Regions from separate parts of the Brevundimonas sp. Br13 genome, predicted to be linked through region 1. Evidence: riboswitches for the same ligand, from Rfam matches in the RefSeq annotation. Region 1 holds a riboswitch; the other holds the start of a gene.
What was found. Region 1 has a riboswitch for glycine ahead of gcvT (glycine cleavage system aminomethyltransferase GcvT). Riboswitches for the same ligand answer to the same signal wherever they lie in the genome.
Positions count from the first base shown of each region.

Region 1 (14,842 bases):
GAGGGGTCTTTCCTGGGCGAGGCGGAGAAGGCGGCGTTCGTCGCGGAGGTAGAGGCCTACGCCAAGGCGGGCTGACGTCCTTTCGTCATTCCGGGCGAAGGGCCTGCTTGGCCCGAAGACCCGGAACCCAGCGGCGCCGAAGGCGAAATGGGTCCGCCGCACTGTGCTGGAACAGCGCGTCCGCGACAGTTTCGCGCTCTCGCGCGCCGCTGGGTTCCGGGTCTCCGCTGCGCTTCGCCCGGAATGACGAAAGAAAAAGGGGTTTAGCCGAGGAAGGCCGCCGCCCCCACCTCCGCCACCCCAATCGCCCGGAAACTGTCCCGCGCCGTCGCCTCGGTCTGTGGCGTGATCGCGCGGCTGGCGTCGGAGATGACCACGGCCTCAAAGCCTTCGCGCACCGCGTCCTCGACGGTGAAGCGGACGCAGTAGTCGAAGGCCAGACCGCACAGGAAGACGCGAGTCACGCCCAGGTCGCGCAGCAGGCCGGCCAGGCCCGTCGGGGTGCGATGGTCGTTCTCGAAGAAGCCGGAATAGGAATCGACCGCCGGGTTGTAGCCCTTGCGGATCACGGCCAGGGCCTTTTGCACCGTGGGCGCCGCGTCGGGATGGAAGTCGGCGCCGGGCGAGCCCTGGGTACAGTGGTCCGGCCACAGCATCTGGCGGCCGTAAGCGACCTCGATCTCGGTGAAGGGAGCCGCGCCGGGATGGTTGGAGGCGAACGAAATCTGGTCCGGCGTGTGCCAGTCCTGGGTCAGGACCACCCAGTCGAACCGTTCGGCCAGCCGGTTGATCAGCGGCATGATCCCCGCCCCGCCCGCGACCGCCAGAGACCCGCCCTCGCAGAAGTCGTTCTGCGGGTCGATGACCAGAAGGGCGTCAGTCGGACCGATCTTCATCATGCGCTTGCGTAGGCGTCGATCTCGTTGGCCGAGCCCAGGGCGACGGGGATGCGCTGGTGCAGATGCTCGGGCTGGATGTCGAGGATCGATTGAACCCCGTCCGTCGTCGCCTTGCCCCCGGCCTGTTCAACCAGGAAGGCCATGGGATTCCCCTCGTACATCAGGCGCAGCTTGCCGGGCTTGTTCGGCTCCCGCTTGTCCCAGGGGTACAGGAAGACACCGCCGCGCATCAGGATGCGGTGGACATCGGCGACCATGGCGGCGACCCAGCGCATGTTGAAATTCTTGCCCCGGGGGCCGTCCGCGCCCTTCAGCACGCCGTCGACATAACGCTGCACCGGCTCGGCCCAGTGGCGCAGGTTCGACATGTTGATGGCGAACTCCTTGGTGTCCGGCGAAATGGCGATGGCGTCGTGGGTCAGGATCCAGTCGCCGTCGTTCGACAGGGTGAAGCCCTTGACCCCGGCGCCCGTGGTCAGGACCAGCATGGTCTGGGGGCCGTACAGGGCGTAGAGGGCGGCGACCTGATTGCGGCCCGGCTGCATGAAGTCGGCCTCGGTCGGCGAAGGCGTCGCGGACTTCAGCACCGAGACGATGGTCCCCACCATGGCGTTGATGTCGATGTTGGACGAGCCGTCCAGCGGATCGAACAGGGCCAGATATTCGCCGGTCGAATGGGAGGCCGGCTGGACCTCGTCCATTTCCTCGGAGGCGACGCCCGCGACGGCGGGACAGGCCAGGAGGGCGTCGGTCAGCATGTCGTTGGTCATGACGTCGAGCTTCTTCTGCTCCTCGTCCTGAACATTGATCTGGCCCGAGGCGCCCAAGGCCCCGGCCAGGGCGCCGCCGGCGACCAGAGTGCTGATGTCGGCGCAGGTGGCGGCGGCGACCGTCAGGACCGTCTTCAGCCCTTCCGGAACCTCCAGGGCGGCGATGTGGGCGTCGAGGCGGGTGCGGTCGGCGGTCATGGGATCGGTCCGGAGCGGCGGAGAGGGACGCTCCGTTCTTGGCGGGCGGACGCAGGGAGAGCAAGGGCGAGCCGACGCCGGACGTCAGGAAGTGCGACAAGGCGGCGTCAAAACACGCCTGCGCTTGACTTGCGGCCGGAGTCGGTGGCTTAGGTCGATTGCTCTCGCGGGAGAGATCGGCGCGCCTCGGCGGGTCGACGCCGAAGGCGCAACCGCCCCGGAAACGCTCAGGCAAACGGACCGCGAAGCATACGGACGCTGGAAAGCCGCTCTTCACGGGCGCGCCGACGGAGCAAGGCGACATGATTTGGTCGCCGGAATCTCTCAGGCTTCAGGACAGCGGGGGCGCGAGGACGGCGGAGCTCCGCCACAACACGCGACCGTGAAAGCCTGAACCATGACCGATCAGACCCTGAAGATCACGCCCCTGAACGCCGCGCACCGCGCCCTGGGGGCCCGGATGGTGGGCTTCGGCGGCTATGACATGCCGGTCCAATATGAGGGCGTCCTGGCCGAGCACCGCTGGACCCGCGAACACGCCGGCCTGTTCGACGTGTCCCACATGGGCCAGTGCAAGATCACCGGCGCCGACGCCACCGCCCAGTTCGAGCGGTTCGTGCCCGGCGACTATGAAATCCTGAAGGCGGGCAAGCAGAAGTATTCGCTGCTTCTGAACAAGGACGGCGGGATCATCGACGACCTGATGGCCGGCCGCCCGGATCACGACGGCCTGTTCGTCGTCGTCAACGCCGGCAACAAGGACGAGGACTTCGCCTTCTGGCAGGCGAACCTCGAAGGCGACGCCAAGCTGACGGTGCTGGACGACCGCGCCCTGATCGCCATCCAGGGGCCGGAGGCCGCCGAGGTCTTGGCCGCCCACGAACCGATCCTGGCGGAAATGGGCTTCATGGAATGCGCCCGGCTGATGCTGTTCGGCGTCGACTGCTATGTCTCGCGTTCGGGCTATACCGGCGAGGACGGCTATGAGATTTCGGTCCCGGCGGACCAGGCCGAGCGCGTCTGGAACACCCTGCTGGAAGACGCCCGCGTCAAGCCGATCGGCCTTGGCGCCCGCGACAGCCTGCGCCTGGAGGCCGGCCTGCCGCTGCACGGCCACGACATCGACCCGACGACCTCGCCGGTCGAAGGGGCTCTGACCTTCGCCCTGTCCAAGTCGCGCAAGGAGCGGGCGGATTTCAACGGCGCCGACCGCATCTTGAAGGAACTGGCCGATGGCCCGTCTCGCGTCCGCATCGGCCTGATCGTCAAGGAAGGCGCCCCGGCCCGCGAAGGCGCCGAGATCGCCGACGCAGACGGCAATGTCATCGGCAAGGTCACCTCGGGCGGCCCCTCCCCCACCTTGGGCAAGAACATCGCCATGGGCTTCGTGCCGCCGGCCTTTGCGGCCCTGGGCACGGACCTGAAGGTCATCGTGCGCGGCAGGTCCGCCGCCGCCGAAGTCGTCGCCATGCCCTTCGTGGCGCAACGCTATTACCGCAAACCGAAGACCGTCTGAGGATCAGATCATGAAGTTCACCAAGGATCACGAGTGGGTCAGCCTGGACGGCGACATCGCCACCGTGGGCATCTCCAAACACGCCGCCGACGCCCTGGGCGACGTGGTGTTCGTGGAAGTGCCTGAGGTCGGCAAGACCGTCGCCAAGGGCGCCAGCTTCGCCGTGGTCGAGAGCGTCAAGGCCGCCTCCGACGTCTACGCCCCCGTCTCGGGCGAGGTGGTCGAGGCCAACGACGCCCTGTCGACCGCCCCGGAAACCGTCAACGCCGCTCCGGAAGGCGACGGCTGGTTCGCCAAGATCAAGGTGTCGGACGTCTCGGAGCTGGACGCCCTGATGGACCAGGCCGCCTACGACGCCTTCCTCGCCACCCTCTAATCTCAAACTCCGTCACCCTCGGGCTTGACCCGAGGGCCGGAGGATCAACCACTCGTGCGAAGCCTTAGACGCACGAGCCGCACAACATCCGATCCTCGGGTCAAGCCCGAGGATGACGGGTGAAGGAAACCGGCAATGCGTTATCTCCCCCTGACGCCCGACGACCGCACGGCGATGCTCGCCGCCATCGGCGTGAAATCCATTGACGACCTGTTTGTGGACGTGCCCGAGGCGGCGCGTCTGGACGGCCCCGTGGACCTGCCCCGGGTGGCGGGCGAGCTGGAGGTCGAGCGCGCCCTGTTCGCCATGGCGGCCAAGAACGCCACGGCCGGCGCCGTGCCCTTCTTCTGCGGCGCAGGGGCCTACAAACACCATGTCCCGGCGACGGTGGACCACATCATCCAGCGGTCGGAATTCCTGACCAGCTACACCCCCTATCAGCCGGAAATCGCCCAGGGCACGCTGCAGTATCTGTACGAGTTCCAGACCCAGGTGGCGAACCTGACCGGCATGCCGGTGGCCAACGCCTCGCTGTATGACGGTTCGACCGCCATGGCCGAGGGCGTGCTGATGGCGACCCGCGTGACCCGTCGCAACAAGGCGGTGATCTCGGGCGGCGTCCACCCCCACTACGTCAAGGCGACCGAGACCGTGGTCCACGCCGTCGGCGTCGAGACGCAAGTCCTGGCTCCCGCCGTCGACGCCGAGGCCGCCGTGATCGACCAGATCGGTCCCGACACCGCCTGCGTCGTGGTTCAGACCCCGAACGTCTTCGGTGCCGCAACGGATGTCACGAAGATCGCCGAGGCCGCCCATGCAGCCGGCGCCCTGCTGATCGTCGTGGTGACGGAAGCCGTGTCTATGGGCCTGCTGAAGTCGCCCGGCGAGATGGGCGCGGACATCGTCGCCGCCGAGGGCCAGTCGATCGGCAACGCACTGAACTTCGGCGGCCCCTATGTCGGCCTGTTCGCCACGCGCGAGAAGCTGATCCGCCAGATGCCCGGCCGCCTGACCGGCGAGACCGTGGACGCCGACGGCGAGCGCGGCTTCGTCCTGACCCTGTCCACGCGGGAACAGCACATCCGCCGCGACAAGGCGACGTCGAACATCTGCACCAATTCCGGCCTCTGCACCCTGGCCTTCACCATCCACATGAGCCTGCTGGGCGAGACGGGCCTGCGCAAACTGGCCCTGCTGAACCACGAGAAGGCCCTCGCCACGCGCGACGCCCTGGCCGCCGTTCCGGGCGTCGAAATCCTGACCGACCGCTTCTTCAACGAGTTCGCGGTGCGCCTGCCCAAGAACGCGGCCGAGGTCGTGGATCAGTTGGCCGCCCATCACGTCCTGGCCGGCGTGCCCTACAGCCGCCTGGCACCCGACGCCGGCATGGACGACGTCCTGCTGGTCGCTGCGACCGAAACCACCCTTGACGCCGACATCAAGCTCCTGGCGACCGCCCTCGCCAAGGTGCTGGCGGCCTGAGCGGAGACAAGACCATGAGCACCATGAACACCGTCGGCCGCCCGACCGCCCCGAACCAGGTACAGACCAAGCCCGCCACCCTGACCGGCGGGCGCGGCCTGTTGCAGAACGAGCCGCTGATCTTCGAAGGCGAAGGCTGGGGCAAGACCGGGGTCGACCTGCCCGAACCGAAGACCGATGCGTCGGACCTGGGCGACCTGGTCCGCAAGGATCCGATCGGCCTGCCCGGCCTGTCGGAGCCCGAGGCCATGCGCCACTATGTGCGCCTGTCGCAGAAGAACCACGCCATCGACCTGGCCATCTATCCGCTGGGCTCGTGCACGATGAAGCACAACCCGCGCCTGAACGAGAAGATGGCGCGTCTGGCCGGTTTTTCGGACATCCACCCCCTGCAGCCGATGTCGACGGTTCAGGGCGCGCTGGAGCTGATGGATACGCTGGCCCATTGGCTGAAGACCCTGACCGGCATGCCCGCCGTCGCGCTATCTCCGAAAGCGGGAGCGCACGGCGAACTGTGCGGCCTGATGGCCATTCGCGCCGCGCACGAGGCCTCGGGCCAGCATGAGAAGCGCCGCAAGGTGCTGGTGCCCACCAGCGCCCACGGCACCAACCCGGCCACCGCCGCCTTCGTCGGCTATACCGTCGTCGAGGTCGCCCAGACCGAGGACGGCCGCGTGGACGTGGCCGACCTGGCGTCCAAGCTGGGCGACGACGTCGCCGCCATCATGGTGACCAACCCCAACACCTGCGGCTTGTTCGAGCGCGACATTCTGGAAATCAGCCGCCTGACGCACGAGGCGGGCGCCTATTTCTACTGCGACGGCGCCAACTTCAACGCCATCGTCGGCCGGGTGCGTCCGGGCGATCTGGGCGTGGACGCCATGCACATCAACCTGCACAAGACCTTCTCGACGCCGCACGGCGGCGGCGGGCCGGGCGCGGGTCCGGTGGTGCTGTCACAGGCCCTGGCGCCCTTCGCCCCCGCCCCCTGGGTCGTGCATGACGATAGCGGTTACGCGCTGATCGAACGGGAAGAAGGCGACGCAGCCCAGGCCTTCGGCCGCCTGTGCGCCTTCCAGGGGCAGATGGGCATGTATGTGCGCGCCCTGTCCTACATGATGAGCCACGGCGCCGACGGCCTGCGTCAGGTCGCCGAGGATGCGGTGCTGAACGCCAACTACATCAAGGCCCGCCTGTCGGACCTGATGAGCGCAGCCTTCCCCGACGGCCCCTGCATGCACGAGGCCCTGTTCGACGACGAATGGCTGAAGGGCACGGACGTCACCACGCTCGACTTCGCCAAGGCGATGATCGACGAGGGCTTCCACCCGATGACCATGTATTTCCCCCTGGTCGTCCACGGGGCCATGCTGATCGAGCCGACCGAGACCGAGTCCAAGGCCGAGCTGGATCGCTTCATCGAGGCCATGCGCCTGCTGGCCCAGGCGGCCAAGGCCGGCGACGTCGACCGCTTCAAGGGCGCCCCCTTCCACGCCCCCCTGCGTCGTCTGGACGAAACCCGCGCCGCCCGCTCGCCGGTGCTGCGCTGGACCGCCCCTGCGGGTTCGAACCAGGCGGCCTAAGCCGCTCTTGGCGTCCGCCGTCCTGGATCAGGGCGGCGGACGCTGGCCCGCCATGCGTCTCAGGACGGCGAAGGCTTCGCGGCCGAACCGTTCAGGCCCTTCGCCCGGATGGGCGAGCCAGGCCTCGCCGGCCAGTTTCATGATGCTGACGCCGATCGCCGCCGCGACGCGACAGGCGACGTCGTCCGGGGCCAATCCCTTCCGCTCGGCCAGCGTCTGGGCCAGCAGCCGCTCCACCCCTTCATACTTTGCGTGATCACCGGCCTGAAGGGCGGGCGTCTGATGGATCAGCCGCGTCAGGTCCAGCATGTCGGGCGTCTGGAAGCGCGCGGCGACATCGGCCAGCCCCCCCTCCACCATATCGAGCAGCGGTTCGTCGCACGGCCGGGCCGCCACCGCCTGGGCGATCATCTCAGGGATCTGGGCCTTGAGGGAAAAGACGATCTCTTCCTTGGAGCCGAAATAGTTCAGCAGGGTGCGGCGCGATACGCCCGCCGCCGCCGCCACCTCGTCCAGGGTGGCGCCGTCAAATCCCTTTTCGATGAACAGCCGCAGGCCTTCGGCCTGAATGCGGGCGTGGGTTTCCAGCCGCTTCCGCGCACGCAGACCCTGCTCGTCAGGAAAAACTTTTTCTTGCACTTCTTGCATATTTGCACCGGATGCAGATATGCAAGCCGGAGCCCTTCGGAAATTCAGTTCACCCCAGGATAGCCGCAATGACCCAATGGACGACAGCCGATATTCCCGACCAGAGCGGCAAGCTGGTCATCATCACCGGGGCGACCGGCGGCATCGGCTTGGAGGCGGCGCTCGTTCTGGCTGGAAAGGGCGCCGAGGTCGTTCTGGCCGCGCGCAATCCGGACAAGGGCGATCAGGCGGAAAGGCTGATCCGCAGTCGCCACCCTGAGGCCCTCGTGCGGTTCGAACGGCTGGACCTGGCGGACCTCAGCTCTGTCGCCGCCTTCGCCGAGGCCCTCCTGGCGGCGGGTCGGCCGGTCGACATTCTGATCAACAATGCGGGCGTCATGGCCGTGCCCCGTCGCCGAACGACCATCGATGGTTTCGAGATGCAGTTCGGAACCAACTATCTATCCCACTTCGCCCTGACCGGCCGGCTCCTGCCACTGCTGACGGCGGCTCAGGCGCGAGTGGTGCAGTTGTCCAGCGTGGCCCATCGCGGCGGTCGGATTCAGCTCAGAGATCTGAACTATCGCTCCGGTTACCGGCCCTGGCCCGTCTATCAGCAGTCCAAACTGGCGATGCTGATGTTCGCCCTGGAGCTTCAGCGCCGCAGCGATCGCGAAGATTGGGGCCTGACCAGCGTGGCCGCCCATCCCGGTTTCGCCCGGACGGATCTGATCGCCAACGGCCACGCCGGCAGCCCGCCCGGACTTTTCGCCTTGGTCAGCCGCCTTCTGGCGCGCGTGGCCAGCCATTCGGCGGCCGACGGCGCCTTGCCGATTCTGATGGCGGCGACCCTGCCCCAGGCCGAACCCGGCGCCTATTACGGCCCTCAGGGCTGGCAGGAGATGCGGGGTGCGCCCGGCCGCGCCCTCATCAAGCCCCAGGCGCTGGATGTCGAAACCGCCCGCGCCCTGTGGTCCGAGTCCGAACGCCTGACCGGCGTCCACTACGGCTGACCAAGGCCCAGCCGCGTCCTGTGGGACACAGACTGCGACAATCCGGCTTCATGACCAAAGCTTCATAGGAAAGCCACGGATCGGCCATCGAACCGGATCTTAAGGGGTTATGTGACAACCTCGCCACGGTCGCTCTTTCCCTTCCCGGCTTGGGATCGGGTGGGCGTGGCGACCGTTGTCACACCTCAGTCAGTCCTCCTCCCTCCCGGCGCCCTCGTGATCTCCGCACCCGCTCTCGTCCTGTCCTCCGCCTCGCCTCGCAGCCGCAAGCTGCGGGTGCTGAAGCGTTGGGCCCTGATGGCGGGCGGGCTGTTCGTGGTCCTGCTTGGCATTCTGATCGCCCCCCTGCCCGGCCCCGGCGGCGTCCCGGTGATCGCGGTCGGCCTGATGCTGATCCTGAAGAGCTCCTTCTGGGCCAAGCGACAGTTCATCCGCGCCCAGTACGCCCGGCCCAAATGGGTCTATCCCTTCCGGCGGCTGATGCGGAAAAAGCCGGAGTTCGCGCCGGTCTTCTGGCAACAGGCCTTGCGCGCCGAAAAGGTGATCCTGACCCGGCGTCGGCGCGGCCTGATCCGTCTGCGCAAGGGCCTTCGCCGCTACATCCGCAAACTGTTCCGCTGACCGCGCGCGCATCAGCGATCATTTCGCGCTTGCGTTGCTGCGTTCGCTAACCACGGCAACGTGAACGCCGACCGTCCGAGTCAGGCGTATTCTGTCCCAGCGTTATCAGAGAACCAGAAAAGCGTTGGGAGGCGCTAAGGTCATGATGTCACGCTTACAAAAAGGTCTGATCGCCGGTTTCGCCGCCACGGTCGCCGTGTCCCTGCTGGAAATACCCAATCTGTTCCTGAACTGGTTCGACCCGTTCCAGAGCGTCATCGCCGCCCTGATCGGCATGCCCGACGCCCTGGCCGTGGGCTGGGTTCTTCATGCGGTGGCCGGGGTGCTGATCCTGGGCCCCCTGTTCGCCTACCTCTGCCCGCGACTGCCCACCGACACGCCCGAGACCAAGGGCATCGTCTTTGCGGTCGGCGCCTGGGTGGTGATGATGGCCGGCGTCTTCATCGTCGGCGACTACCGTACCTTCAACGCCGGCTCGGGCTTCGGCACCATCGCCTGGCTTCTGGTCACCCATGCCGTGTTCGGGATCGTCCTGGGCAATGTCTATGCCCGGCTGGTCGCGCGCGACAAGCGCCAGACGCCCCATGTGATCGGCGGCGCCACGGCCCACTGATCTCGGCGGGCCGGACGGCCTGGTCTCCAGGCCGTCCCTGCGTCCGGCTTTCTACACAGACGAACCGGACGGTGGGCCGACGGCTTCCCCTGCGATGAACCGCAAGGAAGATCCGACGCGCCGAGGGCGCATCCGCTGGGAGCCTCTGCTGATCGGCGGGGTGGTCCTGGCCCTGGTCGCCTATTACCTCGTCGCGGAGGTGATATGGCGAAATCCTCAGGCCGCCAGCGACAGCGAGACGGCCGTAGTCCAACCGGCCGTCGTGCCGCCGCCCGGCGGTGCCGTCCCGCCCAGCGCGCCCGCCGTGGCGCCCGGCGACAATCCGGCCCTGCGCGGCCAGTCTGCCGTGCGCGGCGACGGCACGCCCCTGAACGGCTCCACCACCTCGACGCCGCCCCCGCAGCCGATGCAGACCGATGACTGAACCCGACCGCGATCCGGACGGCTTCAGCCGCCGCAGTGAAAGCGGCCCGCCCTTCCGCATCATGGGCGGGGTCATCGTCTTCATCCTGGTGATGATCGCTGTGGTTCTGACGGTCAGCGGCGTCATCGGGCGCTGAGGGGCCGCCCCAAAACGACTTCGGCCGAAACCGCCAGAGCGATTTCGGCCGAAGGACGGGCGTTGAGACCCGGTCAGACTTGAGGTCGTCAGTTCAGGCGGTCGCCGATCTGGGCGATGGCGGCGTCCAGCAGCGGATCCTTGGCGCCGCCGGCGAGGCGGGCGGCCAGGATCTGTTCCGCGGCCTTGGCGGCCAGGTCGGCGGCGGCGGCCTTGACCTCGGCGGACGCCTGGGCCTCGGCCTGGGCGATGCGGGCCTCGGCCATCTTCTGGCGACGGGCCAGAGTCTCTTCCAGCTTGGCCTTGGATTCGACTTCCAGACGACGGGCGTCGGCTTCCGCCTGGGCCATCATATCAGCGGCCTGGGCCTCGGCCTCGGCCTTCTCCTTGCGGATTTGGGCCAGCAGGGCTTCGGCCTCGGCGCGCAGACGGGCGGCCTCGTCCAGGTCGGCCTGGATCTTGGCGCCCTTGGCGTCCAGCTGGGCGGCGACCATCTTGGGCACGCCGACGGCGATCAGAATACCGAAGAAGATCAGCAGGCCGACGCCGACCCAGATCTCGGGATTCGACAGGTCCCAGATGCCCGGTTCAAAGATCAGGTTCATCAGGCGGCTCCCTTGGCGAGGTCGAGTTCGGCCTTGGTCGCGGCCTGGCCGGTCAGGCGCTCCACCATGGCGGCGGCGGCGTCGGAGGCGATGGTCGAGACATTGCCCATGGCGGCGTCGCGGGTCTTGGCGATGGCGGCCTCGGCTTCGGCGATGCGGGCATTGACCACGGCTTCTTCAGCAGCCTGGCGCGCGTTGGCTTCTTCCGTGACGCGCGCCTTGGCGGCGGCGGCGGTGGCGCGGGCGTCGGCGCGGGCCTTGGCCAGATCGGCCTGGGCCTGGGCGGCCTGTTCGGCGGCCTCGGCCTGGACCTGACGCGCGGTGGCGACGGCGCCCGAGATGGTCTCGCGACGTTCATCCATGACGCGGCGCAGGCGCGGCGCGAAGACCTTGGCGATCAGGAAATAGAGCAGGAAGAACAGGACCAGCAGATAGCCCATCTGCCCGGCCCAGTGCTGGGTCTCGAACTGGGGCAGTCCGCCGCCGCCGTGGCCTTCGGCCTCGGTGGTCGCGTGCGTGTCGTTAGAATTGGGTGCGGCCATGGTGTCCGTTCGTCCGAAAAGCAGAAAGGCGGCGACGGCCTCAGCGAGAAGCCGCCGCCGCCCTAAACCCCGGATAGATCAGGAGTTCAGGATCAGGATGCCCAGCACGAAGGCCAGGATGCCCAGGGCTTCGGCCAGAGCCGCGCCCACGAACAGGTTGCCGACTTGCGAGGCGGCGGCCGACGGGTTGCGCAGCGCGCCGTTCAGGAAGTTGGCGAAGATGTTGCCCACGCCGATGGCCGAGCCGATCATGCCGAGGGTGGCCAGGCCGGCGCCGATGTACTTGGCGGCTTCAGCTTCCATGGTGAGTATCCTTGTTTCAGTCAGGTGGGTTGGAAGAAGGGAGTTCTCGAACTGGGCCGGGCCTTAATGGCCTTCACCCAGGTTGACCACATCATTGAGATAGATGCTGGCCAGAACGGCGAACACGAACGCCTGAAGGAAGGCGACGAGGAATTCGAGGGCGGTCAGGGCGACGACCATGGTCATCGACAGGGCGGCGATCGGCAGGCCCCACAGGCCCAGGCCCTCGCCGACGAAGGCGCCGGCGCCCAGGGCCACGACGAAGCCGGCGAAGATCTTCAGCGCGACGTGGCCGCCCAGCATGTTGCCGAACAGACGAAGAGCCAGGGTCACCGGACGCAGCAGGAAGGACAGGAACTCGATCGCGCCGACGACGGGGCGCAGCACCAGAGGCGCGCTGGCCGGCCAGAACAGTTTGAAGAAGCCCAGGCCGTTCTTCAGGAAGCCCACGCCGATGACCAGCAGGATGGTCAGGGCGGCGAAGGTGACCGTAACCGCCAGCTGCGACGTCGCGGTGAAACTGAGGAACATGCCCAACAGGTTCATCACCAGCACCAGGAGGAACAGGCTGAAGACGAACGGGAAATATTTGCGGCCGTCGTGGCCGATGATGGAATCGGTCACCCCGTCGATCATGTCGAACAGGCTTTCGCCGGCCGTCTGCAACCGTCCCGGCACCACCTTGGCGCTCGAGGTGACCAGTTGCAGGAACAGGACGATGGCCACGAAGGCGACCGTCATGGCGACGTGCGAATTGGTGATCGCCAGCTGGGTGTGGCCGAAGACAGGCAGGTTCACCGCGCCGAAATCGACGAGCGGCTGGATCTTAAACTGGTGAAGCGGATCGGCCATCAGCCTATCGGTCCTCGTCTTCCTCGTCGTCGAAGGGGACCGATTTCGGTTCGATCCCGCTCGCCTTCGCCTGCGCCATCAGCCGGTTGGCTGTGCGGCGCGCCATGTAAATCGACAGGGCGAAGCCCAGAAGGACTCCGCCGATGATACCCCAGGGATTGGTCCCAAACAGTCGGTCCGCCCCAAAACCTAGCCCCAAGCCCAGGAAGACCCCGCCGAGCAGTTCGGCGACGATCTTGTAGGCCTGGCTCGTCACCGCCTGAGCCGCGAGGTGCTCCGACGCCTTCTGAACCGTCTTGTCCTCCAACGCGGATGCGCTGTCTTGGAGGCGTTTGATCGCCTCTTCGCGCGATTCCGACATTGGGGACATGGCCTGTGCGCTCAGCGCCCGAACAATGTGTTGAGGCAGGTCTGAATTCGGCGCGGAAACTAATCGTGAGCGGCCGGTTGGTCAAGGCGTCGTGAACTTAGTCTAAATCTTTGTTCCGAATGGATTTTCAATGAGAACCAGCCGACCGTGGCGATGCGTCGCTGCCTTGAGGTGCGGATTCGCTCGCCCCGCATGGCGATATGGTCCGCGAACGACTAGGTTGGCGGTCATGAACATGCACGTCCCCTCCCCTGCGCCCGAACGCCGCCCGATCGCCGTGCGGCTGGCGACGCCGCGGGGCTTCTGCGCCGGGGTTGATCGGGCGATCCAGATCGTCGAGCGCGCCATCGAGAAGTTCGGCGCCCCTGTCTATGTCCGCCACGAGATCGTCCATAACCGCCATGTGGTCGAGCGGCTGAAGGCCATGGGCGCCGTCTTCGTCAAGGAACTGGACGAATGCCCCGACGACCGACCGGTCGTCTTCTCGGCCCACGGGGTGCCCAAGTCCGTGCCGGCGGCGGCGCGGTCGCGCGAGCTGCTGTTCCTGGACGCCACCTGTCCCCTGGTGTCCAAGGTCCACGTCGAGGCCGAGCGTCATCATGCCGCAGGTCGCCATATCATCCTGATCGGCCACGCCGGCCACCCGGAGGTGATCGGCACCATGGGCCAGCTGCCGCCCGGCGCCATCAGCCTGGTCGAGACCGAGGCCGACGCCGAGGCCTTCGAACGCCCCGGCGACGCCCCCCTGGCCTATGCGACCCAGACCACCCTGTCGGTCGACGACACGGCGGGCATATTGAAGGTGCTGAAGCGGCGCTTCCCCGAACTGCCCGATCCGCACAAGGAAGACATCTGCTACGCCACCACCAATCGCCAGGAGGCGGTCAAGGTGCTGGGCGAGGGCTGCGAACTGGTGCTGGTGGTCGGATCGAAGAACTCGTCCAACTCGGCCCGGCTGGTCGAGGTGGCGATGCGCGCCGGCGCCCGCGACGCCCGCCTCGTCGATGACGCCTCCCAGGTGGACTGGGACTGGTTCGACGGGGTTCAGACGGTCGGCGTCACCGCCGGCGCCTCGGCGCCCGAGCCTTTGATCGCCGCCCTGGTGGACGCCATCGCCGAACGGTTCGACGCCACCGTGACCGAGGACGCCGGCGCGCGTGAGACCGTGACCTTCAAACTGCCGCGCCAGCTGACCGCCTGAGCGCGGCGTCCGACGGCTATCGCTCCTCGCCGACGAAGTCCTGGGCGAACTCGGGGCTGTCTTCGTCCAGCAGGGGCGCCTCCTCCTCATCCGCCCCGGTCGCACGACTGGGGTCGGGCAGTTCGAACCCGACGGGGGCCGACAGGTCCAGAAGCCCGGCGGCCTTCATCTCCTGAACCCCCGGCAGGTCATACAGACTGGCCAGGCCGAAATGCTCCAGGAACCGGTCGGCGGTGCCGTAGGTTACGGGCCGACCCGCTGTCCGCCGCCGCCCTCGCAGACGCACGAACCCCATCTCCAGCAACAGGTCCAGCGTGCCCTTGGACAGGCTGACGCCGCGCACGCTCTCGATCTCGGCGCGGGTCACGGGCTGGTGGTAGGCGATGATGGCCAGGGTCTCCAGCGCCGCCTTGGACAGGCGGCGGGGCTCCTCCCGCTCTTGGCTCATCATGAAGGCCAAGTCCGCCGCCGTGCGGAACCGCCAGCGGTCGGCCACGCAGTCCAGCTCCACCCCCCGCCCCTCGTAACGGGCGCGCAGGCCCGACAGAGCCCGGCCGACGTCGGCGCCTTCGGGGAGGCGCGCCCCGATCTCGGCGGCGCTCAGCGGGCCGGCGGCGGCGAACAGCAGGGCCTCAACCCGGCGCTCGATCTCGGCCTCATCGGGCTGGAAGGACAGGTCAGACATGGGCCAACTCCCGACTTTCGGCGCCGA
Region 1 covers NZ_AP044008.1:2,861,258-2,876,099, forward strand. The annotation lists gene ACZ5M6_RS14205 (adenosine deaminase) at 1-75, shown strand, start outside; gene ACZ5M6_RS14210 (nicotinamidase) at 264-899, opposite strand; gene ACZ5M6_RS14215 (class 1 fructose-bisphosphatase) at 896-1,867, opposite strand; glycine riboswitch at 2,025-2,120, shown strand; glycine riboswitch at 2,124-2,209, shown strand; gene gcvT (glycine cleavage system aminomethyltransferase GcvT) at 2,265-3,383, shown strand; gene gcvH (glycine cleavage system protein GcvH) at 3,394-3,759, shown strand; gene gcvPA (aminomethyl-transferring glycine dehydrogenase subunit GcvPA) at 3,895-5,241, shown strand; gene gcvPB (aminomethyl-transferring glycine dehydrogenase subunit GcvPB) at 5,256-6,824, shown strand; gene ACZ5M6_RS14240 (TetR family transcriptional regulator) at 6,852-7,463, opposite strand; gene ACZ5M6_RS14245 (SDR family oxidoreductase) at 7,541-8,464, shown strand; gene ACZ5M6_RS14250 (hypothetical protein) at 8,681-9,085, shown strand; gene ACZ5M6_RS14255 (DUF6789 family protein) at 9,228-9,698, shown strand; gene ACZ5M6_RS14260 (hypothetical protein) at 9,793-10,122, shown strand; gene ACZ5M6_RS14265 (hypothetical protein) at 10,115-10,258, shown strand; gene ACZ5M6_RS14270 (F0F1 ATP synthase subunit B) at 10,347-10,862, opposite strand; gene ACZ5M6_RS14275 (F0F1 ATP synthase subunit B family protein) at 10,862-11,404, opposite strand; gene ACZ5M6_RS14280 (F0F1 ATP synthase subunit C) at 11,483-11,707, opposite strand; gene ACZ5M6_RS14285 (F0F1 ATP synthase subunit A) at 11,771-12,559, opposite strand; gene ACZ5M6_RS14290 (AtpZ/AtpI family protein) at 12,564-12,920, opposite strand; gene ispH (4-hydroxy-3-methylbut-2-enyl diphosphate reductase) at 13,159-14,130, shown strand; gene scpB (SMC-Scp complex subunit ScpB) at 14,147-14,815, opposite strand.

Region 2 (14,842 bases), 450 kb from region 1:
TCGCCGAAGTCGTGTTGATCGGTGTCGTGATAGCGCAGGTCGACGGCCAGGGTGTCGGTCAGCTGATAGGCCGCGCCCAGGTTCCAGGTGGTGTAGTCTAGGTCCGAAGACACCCACTGACGCCCGACGGCGCCAGAAACAGTCCATTTCTCGGCTGGGCTGACGGCGCCGTTGATCTCCGCATAGGACGCCTCGTCCTCCGATGCGCCGAAGAAGTCGGGTGAATAATAGACCGCCGCTCCCAGGGTCGCGGGACCTACAGCGCGCGAGGCCGCCGCTTTCAGCTCGACATAGTCATAGTCCGCGCCGTCCGGCTGGCCGGCGTACAGATAGCCGATGACGCCGAAGTCCAGGGCATAGCCCGCCACCTCGGGCCGATAGCCGGCGTAGAGATCGACCTCGGCGTGGGTGTCGTCGCCGAAATCGACATTGGAGGCCCAGCCGCCGGCGTAGAAGCCATTGCGGGTCAGATCGACGCCCGCCGAGATCGCCGGATCTTCCTGCGTCTGGCTGACGCCGCGGAAGACATAGTCGGACGTCAGGGCGACGTTTGCCGAAACATCCTGCGCCTTGGCCTCGCTGCATAGGCCCAGGCCTGCGATTGCGGCGATACTGGCGGCGGCGAACCAGGCGTCGTTACGGCCGGAGGCCTTGTTGAGACGATTACGCATGGAGATATCCTTGGAAGCGCGCATCAGGCCAGGCCCAGCGCGGAAATGACGAGATCGATCAGCTTGATGCCGACGAACGGCGCGATCAGACCGCCCACGCCGTAGATCAGCAGGTTGCGACCCAGCAGGGCGCCGGCGCCGATGGCCCGGTATTTGACGCCCTTCAGCGCCAGCGGGATCAGGGCGACGATGATCAGGGCGTTGAAGATCACCGCCGACAGTATGGCGCTTTCGGGACTGTGCAGACGCATCACGTTCAGCGCGCCGAGCGACGGCAGGGCGACCACGAACATGGCCGGGATGATGGCGAAATACTTGGCCACGTCGTTGGCGACCGAGAAGGTGGTCAGGGCGCCGCGCGTGATCAGCAGTTGCTTGCCGACCTCGACGATCTCGATGACCTTGGTCGGATCGCTGTCCAGATCGACCATATTGCCGGCCTCGCGCGCGGCCTGGGCGCCGGTCTGCATGGCCACCCCGACATCGGCCTGGGCCAGGGCGGGCGCGTCATTGGCGCCGTCGCCGCACATGGCGACCAGACGGCCCTTGGCCTGTTCGGCCTTGATCAGGCGCATCTTGTCCTCGGGCGTCGCCTCGGCGAGGTAGTCGTCCACCCCGGCTTCCGAGGCGATGGCCGCCGCCGTCACCGGATTGTCGCCGGTGATCATGACGGTGCGCAGGCCCATGCGACGCAGGTCGGCGAAGCGCGCCTTCACGCCCGGCTTGACCACGTCCTTCAGGTGGATGACGCCGACCAGCACGCCGTTCTGGGTCACGGCCAGGGGCGTGCCGCCCGAACGGGCGATCCGGTCCACCGCCTGACGGAACTCGGCGGGAGCCGCGCCGTCGGACAGGTTCAGATCCTTCAACACCGCATCGACCGCGCCCTTCCTCCAGCTGTCCTTGCCGACGTCCAGGCCCGACTGGCGGGTGACGGCGGTGAAGGGGATGGCGACGGCGCCGACAGGTTGTTCGACCGAGACGCCGGCGTTGCGGCCCAGCTCGACGATGGACCGGCCCTCAGGCGTCTCGTCGGCCAGGGACGCCATGACGGCCGCGGCCAGGGCGGCCTCGGGGCGCACGCCGGGAACCGGGATGACCTCGGTCGCCATGCGGTTGCCGAAGGTGATGGTGCCGGTCTTGTCGAGCAGCAGGGTGTCGACGTCGCCTGCCGCCTCCACCGCACGGCCCGAGGTGGCCAGCACGTTCACCTTCAGCAACCGGTCCATGCCGGCGATGCCGACGGCGGACAGCAGGCCCCCGATCGTGGTTGGGATCAGGGTGATGAACAGGGCGCCCAGCACCATCGGGTCCAGATCGACGCCCGAATAGGCGCCCAGGCCCACCAGGGTCACGACCGCGATCAGGAAGATCAGGGTCAGGCCGACCAACAGCACGGCCAGAGCCAGTTCGTTCGGCGTCTTGCGTCGATCCGCGCCCTCGACCATGGCGATCATGCGGTCCAGGAAGGTCGAGCCCGGCTTGGCGGTGATGCGCACCTTGATCCAGTCGGACACCACGGTGGTGCCGCCGGTCACCGCCGAACGGTCGCCGCCGCTTTCGCGGATCACCGGGGCGCTCTCGCCGGTGATGGCGGCCTCGTTGACCGAGGCCACGCCCTCGATGATCTCGCCGTCCGAGGCGATGACATCGCCGGCCTCGACCAGGATGACGGATCCGATCTCAAGATCCGACGCATTGGTCGGGATCACCATGCCGGTCTCGGGATCGACGATCAGCTTGGCCTTGGTTGTGACGCGGGTGGCGCGCAGACTATCGGCCGCCGCCTTGCCCCGCCCTTCGGCGACGCTTTCGGCGACATTGGCGAACAGGACCGTGGCCCACAGCCACAGCGCCAGTTGCACCGCAAAGCCCGCCGATTGACCGCCGGCCATGGCCGCCGCCGCCGAGATCGTGGACAGAAGCGCCACGATCCAGGTGGTGAAGATAACCGGGTTCTTGACCAGTTTGACCGGGTTCAGCTTGACGAAGGCGTCGCCGACTGCGCGCCCGATCATCGCCCCGGAGAGACCGCCCGCGAGGGGCGACGCACCGCCGCCCTCGCGGGGATCGAGTGTGATTTGTGTCATGTCAGGATGTCCGAAGGATCAGGCGCCGGCGACCGCCGCGAGCACCTGGAAGTGCTCGACGATCGGTCCCAGGGCGAGGGCGGGTAGGAACTGCAGGCCGCCGAGGATGAGGATCACGCCGATCAGCAGGCCGATGAACAGGCCGTTGTCGGTGGGCAGTGCGCCGGCGCTGGGCGCCAGCTTGGGCTTGACGACCAAACTGCCGGCGATGGCCAGAACGGCGACGGCCGGAACAAACCGACCGAACAGCATCCCCAGACCCAGGGTCGTGTTCCACCAGGGGGCGTTGGCGGTCAGACCCGCAAAGGCAGAGCCGTTGTTCGCCGCCGCCGAGGTGTAGGCGTAGAGGATCTCCGAAAGGCCATGCGGGCCGTCGTTCAGCAGCCCCGCCAAGGCGTTGGGGAACACTGCACTGACCGCCGCGAAGCCCAGGATGGCCAGCGGCAGGACCAGCACCGCGATCATGGCGAACTGGATCTCGCGCGCCTCGATCTTCTTGCCCAGATATTCGGGCGTCCGTCCGACCATCAGGCCGGCGACAAAGACCGACAGCAGGGCCATGACCACCATGATGGCGATGCCCGATCCGATCCCGCCGGGCAGGATCTCGCCCAGCTGCATCAGGAACATCTGCAAGGCCCCGCCCAGCGGCATATAGCTGGCGTGCATCGAATTGACCGAGCCGTTCGAGGCGCCGGTCGTGACCACGGACCAGGCGGTCGAGGCGGGCGCGCCGAAGCGGACCTCCTTGCCCTCCATATTGACAGAGGCGTCCACCTGGGCCGCGACCAGGGCCGGGGCCGGCTGGGTCTCAATCACATACATGGCCGCGCTGGCGACGCTCAGCAGGATCAGCGCCGCCGCCGCAAGAGCGCGGACGTCGCGTCCCGCCAGAGCCGTGCGGCCGAAGGCGAAGAAGGCCGCCCAGCCCATGACGTTGATCGCCACGGCGCTGAGAAGATTGGTGATGGCGTTGGGGTTCTCGAAGGGATGGGCGCCGTTGACGTTGAAGACGCCGCCGCCGTTGATGCCCAACTGTTTGATCGCCACCTGGCTGGCCGCCGGAAACAGCGGCAGGCTCTGGGACCCGCCCTCGACGCCTGTCGCCTGAACGTTCGCCGCCAGGCTCTGCACAACGCCCAGCCCGGCCAGAACGACCGCCAGCACCAAGGCTGCGGGCAGCAGCACATAGAGGGTGGTCCGTGTCAGATCCGCCCAGAAGTTGCCGACGCCCTCGCCGCGATGGGCCACAAAGGCCCGCGCCAGGGCCGCCGCTATGGTCGCCCCGGTCGCAGCCGACACGAAGTTCTGTACCGTCAGCCCAACCATCTGGCTGAAGGTCGACATCGTCGCCTCCCCGCCATAGCTCTGCCAGTTGGTGTTGGTGACAAAGCTGACGGCGGTGTTGAAGGCCAGGTGCGGCGACACGCCGGCAAACCCCTGCGGGTTCAGCGGCAGCAAGCCCTGCAGACGCAGGATCGCATACAGCAGCACAAAGCCCGCCAGGTTGAAGGCCAGCAGGGCGCCGGCATATCCCAGCCAGCCTTGGCTGCGTTTCGGATCGACGCCCGCCGCGCCGTAAAAGACGGCCTCGACCGGCTTCAGCATCGGGTCCAGCCAGGTCCGCTCGCCGTTCCAGACGCGCGACATATAAATGCCGATGGGCCAGCCGAGCATGACGGCCAGCCCAAGGGTCAGGGCGATCTCGCCCCATCCTTGAATGTTCATGAAATCCGTCCCGGTTCCTCAGAACCGCTCGGGCCGCAGCAGCGCCGCGACCATGTAAACGGCGACGACCAGCGCCCCCGCCCCCCAGAGCATGGCGATCATCGTCACACCCGTTTCAACGCTGTGGCCAGCAGGGCGAAGACGGCGAACGCCCCTGCCCCGATCGCCAGAAAGATCACATCGGCCATGTCGGCCTCCTCGCTCAAAGTTCGAGCGGGACAGGACCATCAAGACGCATAATGGCGCGATGTGACTCCCAGCCCTTCGTCTAAAGGATTCATAAAAACATGGATCTATAGACCGGTCGCCTACTAGGCCTATCGCCTGGACGAAGAAGCGCGTCGTGGCTTCCCATTGGGAGTCGCCGTCGTCGATCCGTAGGAGAATTGGTCGCTTTTGCCAGGATGGACGGCGTCCCCTATGGATCGATCCACTTGCCCTACGCCAAGGCCCCGACTTCCCATTGACCGGGAACTTCCGTGACGAAAACGATGCTCAATGTCTATCAGCAGCAGACCATAGTTCAGCGGCTGTCAAAAGCTGTGAAGGGAGAGACCATGCGGACGGTCGACGGATGGAGTCTGGCGACGCTGATGTTGGCGCTGTGCTTGCCGACGCTAGCGCGTGCACAGGATCAGGAATGCGGGGACATCCGGGCGATCGTTCGTCAAGCCTACCCCAGTGCGGTCTCGGACGGTGAGCGCACTATGAGAACTGGAAATCGCACGCTCACCCTGCCCCCACCCTCGTCGATAAACCCTCACGCCATCGTCTGTCGTCGCTGGCGGGGAAGGCCAGGACTGCTTCTGGTCGCCATCCCGCTTATTGCTGAGGTTGGCGTGGATTCGACGCTGGGTGATCTTGATGTGCTCGTCGTCGACGAGCCAACCGGCACGCCGCGCCATCGGCTCCGCATTCCCCACGCCATGGACGACGACGCCGTCCGGATTTCCCGGATTTCTTTCGACACTGCGCCATACCGCCTCGGGCCAGATCGACTGGCGTTTGGCGTGAGACGCGAATGGGTCGGCAGTTCGCGCCCTAACCCGTTCATGGAAACCACGCTGTCCCTCTACGAGCCGCGGGGCGCAGCCCTCGCGTCAGTCTTGGACGACCTGATCGTCCAACGCAGTCAAGGGCAATGGGATCTGTCCTGCGCCGGCGAGACTGTTGTGACCGAGCGGATTCTTCGAATGATCCCGGGCCAGAAGGGGCAGGATATTTCGGTGCTGGAGCGGATCACTCAGAGCACGTCTAGGGAGGCCAAGAACGGTGAGTGCAGCACGACCGACCAAGCGGTCGCGCCTCGCACGATCCGCCTTTCATTTGACGGCAAGCGCTATGACGTTCCCCGCCTGATCCAGCGACGCTAGCCATCTGGTCATAAGGCGACGCGAACGGCGATCTTGATGTCGCTGGTGCGCCACGACAGGTCATCCCTCCCGCGTCATGTCGCTGGACTTGATGGGACGGCGACGGGCTTCTTGGGCGGACGGGCGATCGCCTCGGCCCTTTCCAGAAGGCTCTCCGTTCTGAGGAGGCGATCGTGATCCGTGTGGATCATCCCCCGCACGATGTAGCTGCCGAGCAGGACGCCGAACCCGATAATGGCCAGCTCCGGGGCGAGGCCGGTGGCGAGCGCGCCGAGGGCCCCGGCCGGATCGCCCCCTTCCACGGCGGACCTGAGATTGGCGGCCGCTCCGACCGCAAGCTCTCCCTCCGGAGAGACGATGAACCGTACGGCGGCCGCGCTCGTCGCGATGAGACCAACGGCGATCGGTAGCTTGTCCGGGGTGCGCGCGTTGAGCTTCAACTCGAGACGCACGGATTTCAGCCGACTTGTGATCTCGTCCTTCGAGAACTGATCCGCTACCTCCCCGGCAAAGGAAGCCGCCAAATCGTGGCTGCGCTGGAACCGCCCCTGTGATCTCGCATGAAGTTCCCGGACAAGGACGCCGAAGCTGAAGACCCAGCTTAGGCCCACGAGACCGAGCCCCAGCAGGAAGGCTCCGGCAACGACCGGCTTGAGCCACGCTCTGATCGTCGCCGCGTTCAGGGCGAGAAGCCCACCCAGTATCGTGACGATCAGCGCCCCGACACCGATCACCATCATCCATTTCAACACAGTCTCAAACCGTCCCTCCGGAGCGGAGGTCCGGTTGGCGCGGCACAAGGCGTCTATCGAATAGTCGGAGTTCTTGCCTGTCATGGCGGCGGTGTGGCCTCAGAACGTAAACTTTGAGTTGCGCTCCACAGCGCGCCCCTCAACCGTCGTCCAACACGAACACCTTGTGAGGGCCGGTTGCTCCGGCCGAGGCGCCACCATGGCGCGCGACAGTCTGGCGGAACAGGTGCAGCTCAAGGAGGCCGAGATCCGCTCCACCTAACTGCGCCTCAGAGAGCAGGAGCGGATGATCGCCATCAATGAGGAGCGCCAGCGCCTGGTGCCGACATGCACGACGGAGTCGGCGGCCATCTGGTCTCGCTGGCCCAGTTGAGAGGCGGCGCGCCCGATGTCGAAACCCTGCGCCAGGGCGTGCGGATCGCCATCGACGATCTGCGGCTGATCATCGACTCGATGAATGGCGTGGATGACTCGCTGGAGGTCGCCATCGCCATTTTCTATGAGCGCATGGCGCCCCGCCTGCGTCTGGTGGGTATCGAACTGACCTGGACCGCCGCGCCGGGCGCGCCCGTCGAGGGTTTCAGTCCGGAGGCCAGGATCAACATCTACCGTATTCTTCAGGAGGCGATCACCAACGCGGTCAAACACGCCCAGGCGTCCCGCGCGGACATCCGCCTTGAGAGCGAGTCCGAGGCCGTCGTCATATCGGTCTCGGACGACGGCATGGGCCTGCCGCCAAGGCTGCGGGATGGCGGCAAGGGCCTGCCCAACATGAAACGCCGCGCGGAACGGATCGGCGGAACCTGAATCTGGTCCCGCTGAACCCCGGACTTTCAGTTCGGCTGCGGGCGCCCCTGCCCACCTGGTTCGCACGCCGCCCGGAGATTATGCCCCAGTTTTTAGCTCGACCTGCCTCAGCCGTAACGCCTCGGCCTCGTCTGAAGTCAGCGGCAACAAGGCCATGGCGTCGTTCAGATAGGCGTCCAGAGGGCCCGAGAACGGCCAGTCGGATCCTGGTACGAACCGATCGACGCCGATCCGTCGCATCAGATCGACCAGCCTTTCGCGATCTCCGGGCGGCGTGTCGGCGTCGAAGACCTGGGCCAGGTCGAAATAGAGGTCTGGAAAACGCTTGGGATCCGTCGCCAGCGACTGCCGGAAGGCCTCCAGCGCGTCCCAAGTGTTCGCATCCAGTCCGCCCCAGCCGCCCGAATGGGCGATGACCACCGGGACGCCGCGAGCATGGGGCAGAACCTGTTCGACAAAGATGCGCACATCCTGGGCGCCATAGTCGGAGGCGCGGGTTCGCATGTGGATCATGATGGTCAGGCCGGCGCCCGAGGCGGCGTCGAAGACGGCGGCAAGACGGCGAACCTGACCGGGGTCGCGAAGATCGACGCCCGAGTTGGTCAGATGCAGCTTCAATCCCTTTGCAAAAGGCTCGCCTTTCCACGCTTCGATTTCGGCCAGAGCCTCGGGCGCCAGCGGATTGACCGAGATGAAGGCGACCAGCCGCTCGGGATGCGCGGCCGCCGTGGCCACGGTGAAGGCGTTGGCGGCATGAACGCGGTCGGCCGCGTCGGCCAGCGGCGGAACCATCATCGGGCTCTCGGCCAGATAGGCCGTGGACATGATCCAAGCCGTCTGGACGCCCGTCTGGTCCATATCCGCCAGAAGATCTTTGGCCGTCAGTGGTTTGACGAAGGCCGGATCGCAGGCGCTGATCCGCCCCGGACTGTCGCAATAGGCCGTCAGAATCTCCCGAATGGGCGGGGCGTGGACATGGACATGATGGTCGGTACGAACCGGAAGACGGGTCTGGGACGTGGCGGGCGCCGCGGCGAGCACGACCAGGGCCGCGCTCGCCGCGACAAGGCGTTTGAAGAACATGGAGCGTGACTGGAACTGTGTCGCCTAGCGCGCCGCCTCGCCCAGCAGGGTCTGTTTCCAGAACAGAAGGCTGGTCCAGAAATAGTAGTCCTCGTTCTCCTTCTTGTGGAAGCCGTGGCCCTCGTTCTGGGCCAGCAGGTGCCAGGCCGTGCCTCCGCGGCTGCGGACTGCGCTGACGATCTGGTCGGCTTCGGAGGCCGGGACGCGGGGATCGTTTCCACCGGTGGCGACCAGAAGCGGAATGGTGATCTTGTCGACGCTGGTCAGGGGGGAGATGGCTTGAAGCTGGGCGCGCTGAGCCGGATCCCGTTCGTCGCCGTATTCCACCCGTCTCAGGTCGCGGCGATACGACTGGGTGTTTTCCAGGAAGGTGACGAAGTTGGAGATGGCGACATAGCAGTTCGCCCCCTTCAGCCGGTCGCTGTAATGCACGGCGGCGGCGTAGCACATGTAGCCGCCGTAGGAGACGCCGGTGACGGCGAAGCGCGAGGCGTCAAGGGTGGGATCGACCTCGAGCGCGTCCAGGAAAGCGCCGATGTCCTTGACCGAATTCTCGCGCTGGAACGGGCCGTTGTCCAGATTGACGAACCGGGTGCCGAAGCCGGACGAGCCGCGCACGTTCGGGAAGAAAAGGGCCACGCCCATCTCGTTTAACAGATAGTTCTGCGCGCCCAGGAAATCGGGGCGCGTCTGGCCTTCAGGACCGCCGTGGATATCGACAATCAGCGGCCGCTTGCCGGGGAATTTGGCGGGGTCGGGCCGGTAGAGGAAGCCGGACACCGTCTCGCCGTCGAAGCTCCTCACCTCGACCAGTTGCGGCTCGACGTTGACAGCAGGGTCCAGACCGCCCGTCTCGCTATAGGTCCATTGGGTGACGGCCAGGGTGGTCGGATCGACGGAGAAGGCGTCGCCGGAGACGCGCGCGGACGACAGGCTGAGACCGATCGCGCCCCATGGGGCGATGTCGATGGCCGGGCCGATGCTGTAGGGGATGACGCCTTCCGGCAGACCTGTGACGACCCGGACGGCGCCGGTCGCGACATCCATAACCTTCAGCCGCGATATCCCAGCCTCGTTGACCGCATAGGCGATGAAGCCGCCGTCCGGAGCGACGGCGTAGTCGCTGACATCCCAGCGAGCTTCAGTGCTGACCGGAACAAAGCCGTTCCGCACGATCCGCCCCAGACGCAGGAAGTCGGAATCCTTGTTCGAGGTCGCCCAGACGGCGCCGTCGGGCCCGTACTGAGGATCGACATAGGAGACCTGCGCGACAGGGTCAGTCAGCGGCGTCATCCGGCCCGAGGCGAGGTCCAGCTCATAGACAACGGCCCTATTGATCGACATCCGGTTCAGGACCAGGGCCTTGGTCCCGTCCCTGGAGAAGTCGGCGATGTTCCAGCCGCCGCCGGACACCTGGGCCACCAGACGGTCGGTCGAGGGGTCGGAGGGATCGACCACATAGAGGTCCATGTCCGCGCCGTTGCGACGCGATGAGGCGTAGCCGACCCGCTTGCCGTCCCGACTCCAGGCGCCGAACCAGTTGCGGCTCTTGCCGTCCGTAATCAAGCTCAACCGACCGGCGGCCAGGGTGTAGAGTTGATAGAATTCGTCGCCCCCATTGTCCTTCTGGACAAGAAGGGTCTGACCGTTCGGCGACAGGGCGCCGGCCAGGATCGGCTCGGCCTCGAAACTGATCTGGGTCCGGGCGCCGTCAGGAGCGGCGACGACGTGAAGCTGATCCGTGGCGCCGAACCGGGTCTTGATCAGCATCGACTGATCGGCGGCGTTCCAGCCCAGGAAGGTCGCACGGCGCGTCTGAAGATAGGGCTGGCTCGCCGCGACCAGGTCGTCGGGCACGGCGGGAAGGCCGTCGGCGACGATGGCGGCGGGCTTGGGCGCCTCGGCCAGGGCCGCAGGAGCGACGCTCAGGGCGAGCAGGAGAGCCATCGGCAGACGGGAAATCATGACACAGACCGTGTGAAAAATGGAGGAGCAGAAGGGGAGATCGCCGGCCCAATGGAGGAGCGGGGCCGGCGATCCGGAGCGCAGAACCAGAACTAGAAGCGGTACCGCGCGCCAACCGTGACGTACCGACCGATGACGTCGTAATACGGCGAATAGAGCGACCCGACCGGCGGGTCCTTGTCGAACAGGTTGGTCGCATTGGCGTACAGCTCGACCCCGTTTGCGCCGTAGTGCGCCAGGTCGGCCGTCAGCCCTAGATCGACATAGGTGAAGGCGTCGATGTGGTTGTTCGAGATGGCGACGGTGCTGTTGTAGTCGCCCGCCGAGATGTAGCGCGCGCGCAGGTTCGCGCCGAACACCTCGCCCTTCCAGCCGAGGCTGGCGTTGACCCGCAGCTTGGGTACGCCCAGGCCGAAAGAATAGCCCTGGGATTCGACATATTCGATCTTGGTCACGCCGTCGTCCGTGGTCAGGCTGTTCACCCAGGTGCCGACCAAGCGCATCATCACCCGGCCCGTCGCGCCCGGAACCCAGAGGTCGGCGTCGGAGGCGTAGGAGGCCTCGGCGTCGATCCCGTCCGTGTGGTACTCGGCCAGGTTCACATAGGTGGACATGGTGCGGACCAGATTGCCCGCCGAGTCGCGCTCGACCTTGGAGCAGAGGTCGAGGTTGCCGTTGTAGCAGCGGTTGACCAGATCCTGCGGCGCAATCGTCGTTATCACGTCGTCGATCTTGATGTCGTAATAATCCAGCGACAGGTTCAGGCCTGGGATCGAAGGCGGCGAATAGGTGACGCCCAGGGTCAGTGTATCGGCGGTCTCCGGGCGGAGGTTGGGATTACCGCCGCCGTTGTTCAGCGTATAAACTAAAGCCCCGTTCTTGGCCGGGTCATTGATGTTGTTCCAGCCGGTGGTGGTGGTGGTGAACAGCTCCGAAAGATTGGCCGAACGGATATCGCGCGACTGAGTCACACGGCCGCGGAAGCCGGGGAAGAACTCGTTGGTGGCGCCAACCTTCCAAGACCAGATCGAGCCCGTGGTGTCGTAGTCCGAGATGCGAGCTGCAGCATTGAACTGCAGGTCGTTCAGGATCGGCAGATCCTTGACGATCGGGACCAGGACTTCGGCGAAGGCCTCCTTCACGCTGAACTCGCCGGACATGGCCGAGAAGCTGAACGTCTTGAAGGCCTTGGCCGCGTCCAGCTCGCCGATGCGCTGATCGGTCTGCTCCTTGCGGGCTTCCAGGCCGACGGCGATCGACACGTCGCCGGCCGGCAGGCTGAAGGGCTCGCCACGCAGGCTGACGCCGGCGACGTCCAGCTTGGTGGTGGCCCGCTGCTGAGGCGTGCCGGTGACATAGTCGATGGCTTCCTGAGACGGCGCGCCCAGGCCGAAGAGATTGATCGGCACGCAGCCCGAATTGGGATTGGTCAGGGTCACGCGGCAGACGGCTCGACCGCTCACGGGATCGATAACGGAATCGACCGCATTGGCGAATTCGGTCTTCAGCAGGAAACCGGGCGTATCGATATTATTCTCGAACTCGCCGTGGCTGTAGTAGGCGCCCCAGCGCCAGCTGTCGCCGAACTCGCCGTCCACAGCCAGAGTGGCCTGGGTGGTGACGCGCTCGAAATCGATCGTGGAATAGGACAGATCGGAGTTGAAACGTCCGAAGGTGAAGGACGTCTGGCCAGCGGCCGCCATCTGCTGCTTGATCGTGGACGACAAGAAGGCGTTGTCGATGCTGATGGTCAGGTCGCCGCGATCGTGATCGCCGAACCAGACATAGTCGTTCCACATCCGCGAGTGACGGACGTCAGCCGTAACCCGCAGCTTGTCATTGATCTCATAGACGGCGCTGGCCAGCCCGGTGTAGCGGCGCTGCGGCGTGACCAGGGGGCTGAGATCGTCATTGGACGGACCTTCGCCGCCGATCGAGTTGGTTCCGCTGACTGTGCCGTAATCGAAAGGCCGAAGCGTGCCGTCCGGGTTAAACACCTTACCGCGGTTCACGCCCGACAGGATCAGACCGCCGTAAGCGGCGTTGGCGAAACCGACGTCCGGCTGCAGGGCGCCGTTGACGGTGGCCCATCGGCCGATATTCGGGCGCGACGCTTTGGGGATGACGCCTTCGTTGTCGAGGTATTCGCCGCCGATGACGAAATGGCCGCGCCCGTCGGCGAAGTCTGCGCCCCAGGCGCCTTCGAACCGTTCCTGCTCAGCGTCGTCGTAGGAGGACACGCCGTATTCGGCGCCCAGCTTGCCGCCGGTGAAATAGCGATCGATGCCGATGTTCACGACGCCGGCGACGGCGCCTGAGCCCCAGGCGGCCGATGCGCCGCCCGTAACCACGTCGACGCTCTTGACCAGCACTGACGGCACGGCGTTCAGATCGTTCTCGCTGGACACGCGACGCCCATCGATCAGGACTAGGGTCCGGTTGATGCCCAAGCCGCGCAGATCGACCGGCGCATTGCCCGCACCGGTGTTGGTGCCGGTCGTCTGGGCCGATGTGGTGGCGCGGAATTGAGGCATGTCGTTGAGGGCGGCGGCGATATTCGGCCGCGCGCCAACCGACAGATCCTCGGCGGAAAGATGGATGGTCGGCGTCGGCGCCTCGAAGCCGGCGCGGTCGATCCGCGAGGCGGTGACGACGATGTCATCGACCGAGGCCGCATCCTCTGGAGCGCCCGCATCCTGGGCATGGACAGAGGTGGCGCAGGCCATCAGCGCGATGGCGCTGCAATAGTAGGTCAGGTTGCGATTAAGACGAGACAAAGCGAGATTCCTCATGGCGATGACGCCCCTCCCCAGGGTTGCCCAATGCGACCGGCGCTCTGCGGCGCCCGTTCGCCCCCGCTGTCATTGGGCCTGAGAGCTTCAGGCCGTTCGCCGACCCTTTCTCCTTCGGCGAGGCCGCATCCCCCGGATTCGACCTTCTCTCCAGCGTTCCTTCAGCAAGACGGTCCGTTTGCCTGAGCGTTTCCGGGGCGGTTGCGCCTTCGGCGTCGGCGGGAACCGATCTCTCCCGCCTTGCTGAAGCGAGTAAGATCGACCAACGAATGCCTGTCAAATCGGCACACCTCGCAAGGCTAATGCTTCTATTTTCACATTCATGCAATTACATGCCGCTTTTGAAGCGCGTCAGTCGTTTGTCGCCGAGCGACTATCGGTCACCGCAGGATCGGTGAAAGCGAGGTGACAGAAACACCGCCTTCAGAAGAAAGAGACTTATCCACAGGAAAGCCTTAGGGCGCCCTAGGGTCGTCCGGCGCCCGTTGCGCCGCCTGCATGGCGGCCCGCCAACGCTGCAGAAGCCCCTCGCGACGCGCCTGATCAAGATTGGCGAGCAAGGCCGGTCCCACACGGACCGGCCGAGCGCCGGGGATAGAGGTGCGACGCTCGGTAAGAATGTCGTCGCGAGCCGGGCGGACCCCCAGGCCGGCGATGATCCTCTGCCCTTCACGCGATAAAAGAAAATCCAGAAAAAGCCGGGCGGCGTTGGGGTGGGCCGCGTTGCGGGGTATGAAGGCCACGCGCGAGACGGACAGATGATAGTCCTCTGGCGTAACCAGGCCGATATCGGGCGCCCGGGCGACCCACGACGCCCCGTAAGACTGGTTCATATTGTAGGCGAAGGCCATGCGGCCCTCAGCCAGTTGGCCCATCATCCTTTGGCCGGACGTATCGGCACGCGGATGAGTAGACCCCAGGGCAGTCATCAGGGCCCAAGCGTCGGGATAGATCTGGATGTCGGCCGACAGTTGCAGAAGCGCCACCCCGCTGCGTTCGGCGTCATACAGGGTGACCCGGCGGAAAAACCGGTCCGCGTCGGTAGACAGCCGTTCGAGCAGTTGGGCGTGGCTGCGCGGCACGATCTCCGACGGCAACCGCCTGCGATTATAGGCGAAGACGACGGGCTCGGCCGTCACACCGAACGCCTGGTCTCGCCAGACCGAGCCGTCCGGCATGGCCGCCCGATGCGGCGATCGATAAACTTGGGCGTAGCCGTCATTGATCAGCTTGACCTGCACGTCCATCGCTGTGCTCCAGACCAGATCCGGCCCCTCCAGTCCGGAGGCGGCGCGGGACTGGACTCGGTTCGCGATCAGGGTCGAGTTGATGTCCTCGAGCCGCACCGCGATCTCGGGCCAGCGCCGTTGAAACGCCGCCAGCACAGGCCCCATCAGGCTAGTGTTCGTGAGGATGTGCAGCCCGCCCTCGCGCCTGGCCAGCCATCGGACGCGGGGCGCCGTCGCGACCCCGTCCGGCTCGCCCGCGCAGGCCGAAACCCCCGCCCCCGCGAGTCCGAGAAGCAGATGTCGGCGGTCCGTCTTCACCGGGGCGGGTTTCCCGCTATTGTACCGCTCATGA
Region 2 covers NZ_AP044008.1:2,414,212-2,429,053, forward strand. The annotation lists gene ACZ5M6_RS11825 (TorF family putative porin) at 1-671, opposite strand, end outside; gene kdpB (potassium-transporting ATPase subunit KdpB) at 695-2,761, opposite strand; gene kdpA (potassium-transporting ATPase subunit KdpA) at 2,780-4,489, opposite strand; gene ACZ5M6_RS11840 (potassium-transporting ATPase subunit F) at 4,508-4,591, opposite strand; gene ACZ5M6_RS11845 (PA3715 family protein) at 4,969-5,862, shown strand; gene ACZ5M6_RS11850 (hypothetical protein) at 5,937-6,698, opposite strand; gene ACZ5M6_RS11855 (sensor histidine kinase) at 6,942-7,421, shown strand; gene ACZ5M6_RS11860 (amidohydrolase family protein) at 7,500-8,504, opposite strand; gene ACZ5M6_RS11865 (S9 family peptidase) at 8,529-10,469, opposite strand; gene ACZ5M6_RS11870 (TonB-dependent receptor domain-containing protein) at 10,562-13,246, opposite strand; glycine riboswitch at 13,422-13,509, opposite strand; gene ACZ5M6_RS11875 (ABC transporter substrate-binding protein) at 13,717-14,808, opposite strand.
Region 2: linked by a shared signal. The riboswitch ahead of ACZ5M6_RS11870 (TonB-dependent receptor domain-containing protein) and the one ahead of gcvT (glycine cleavage system aminomethyltransferase GcvT) in region 1 are both predicted to bind glycine.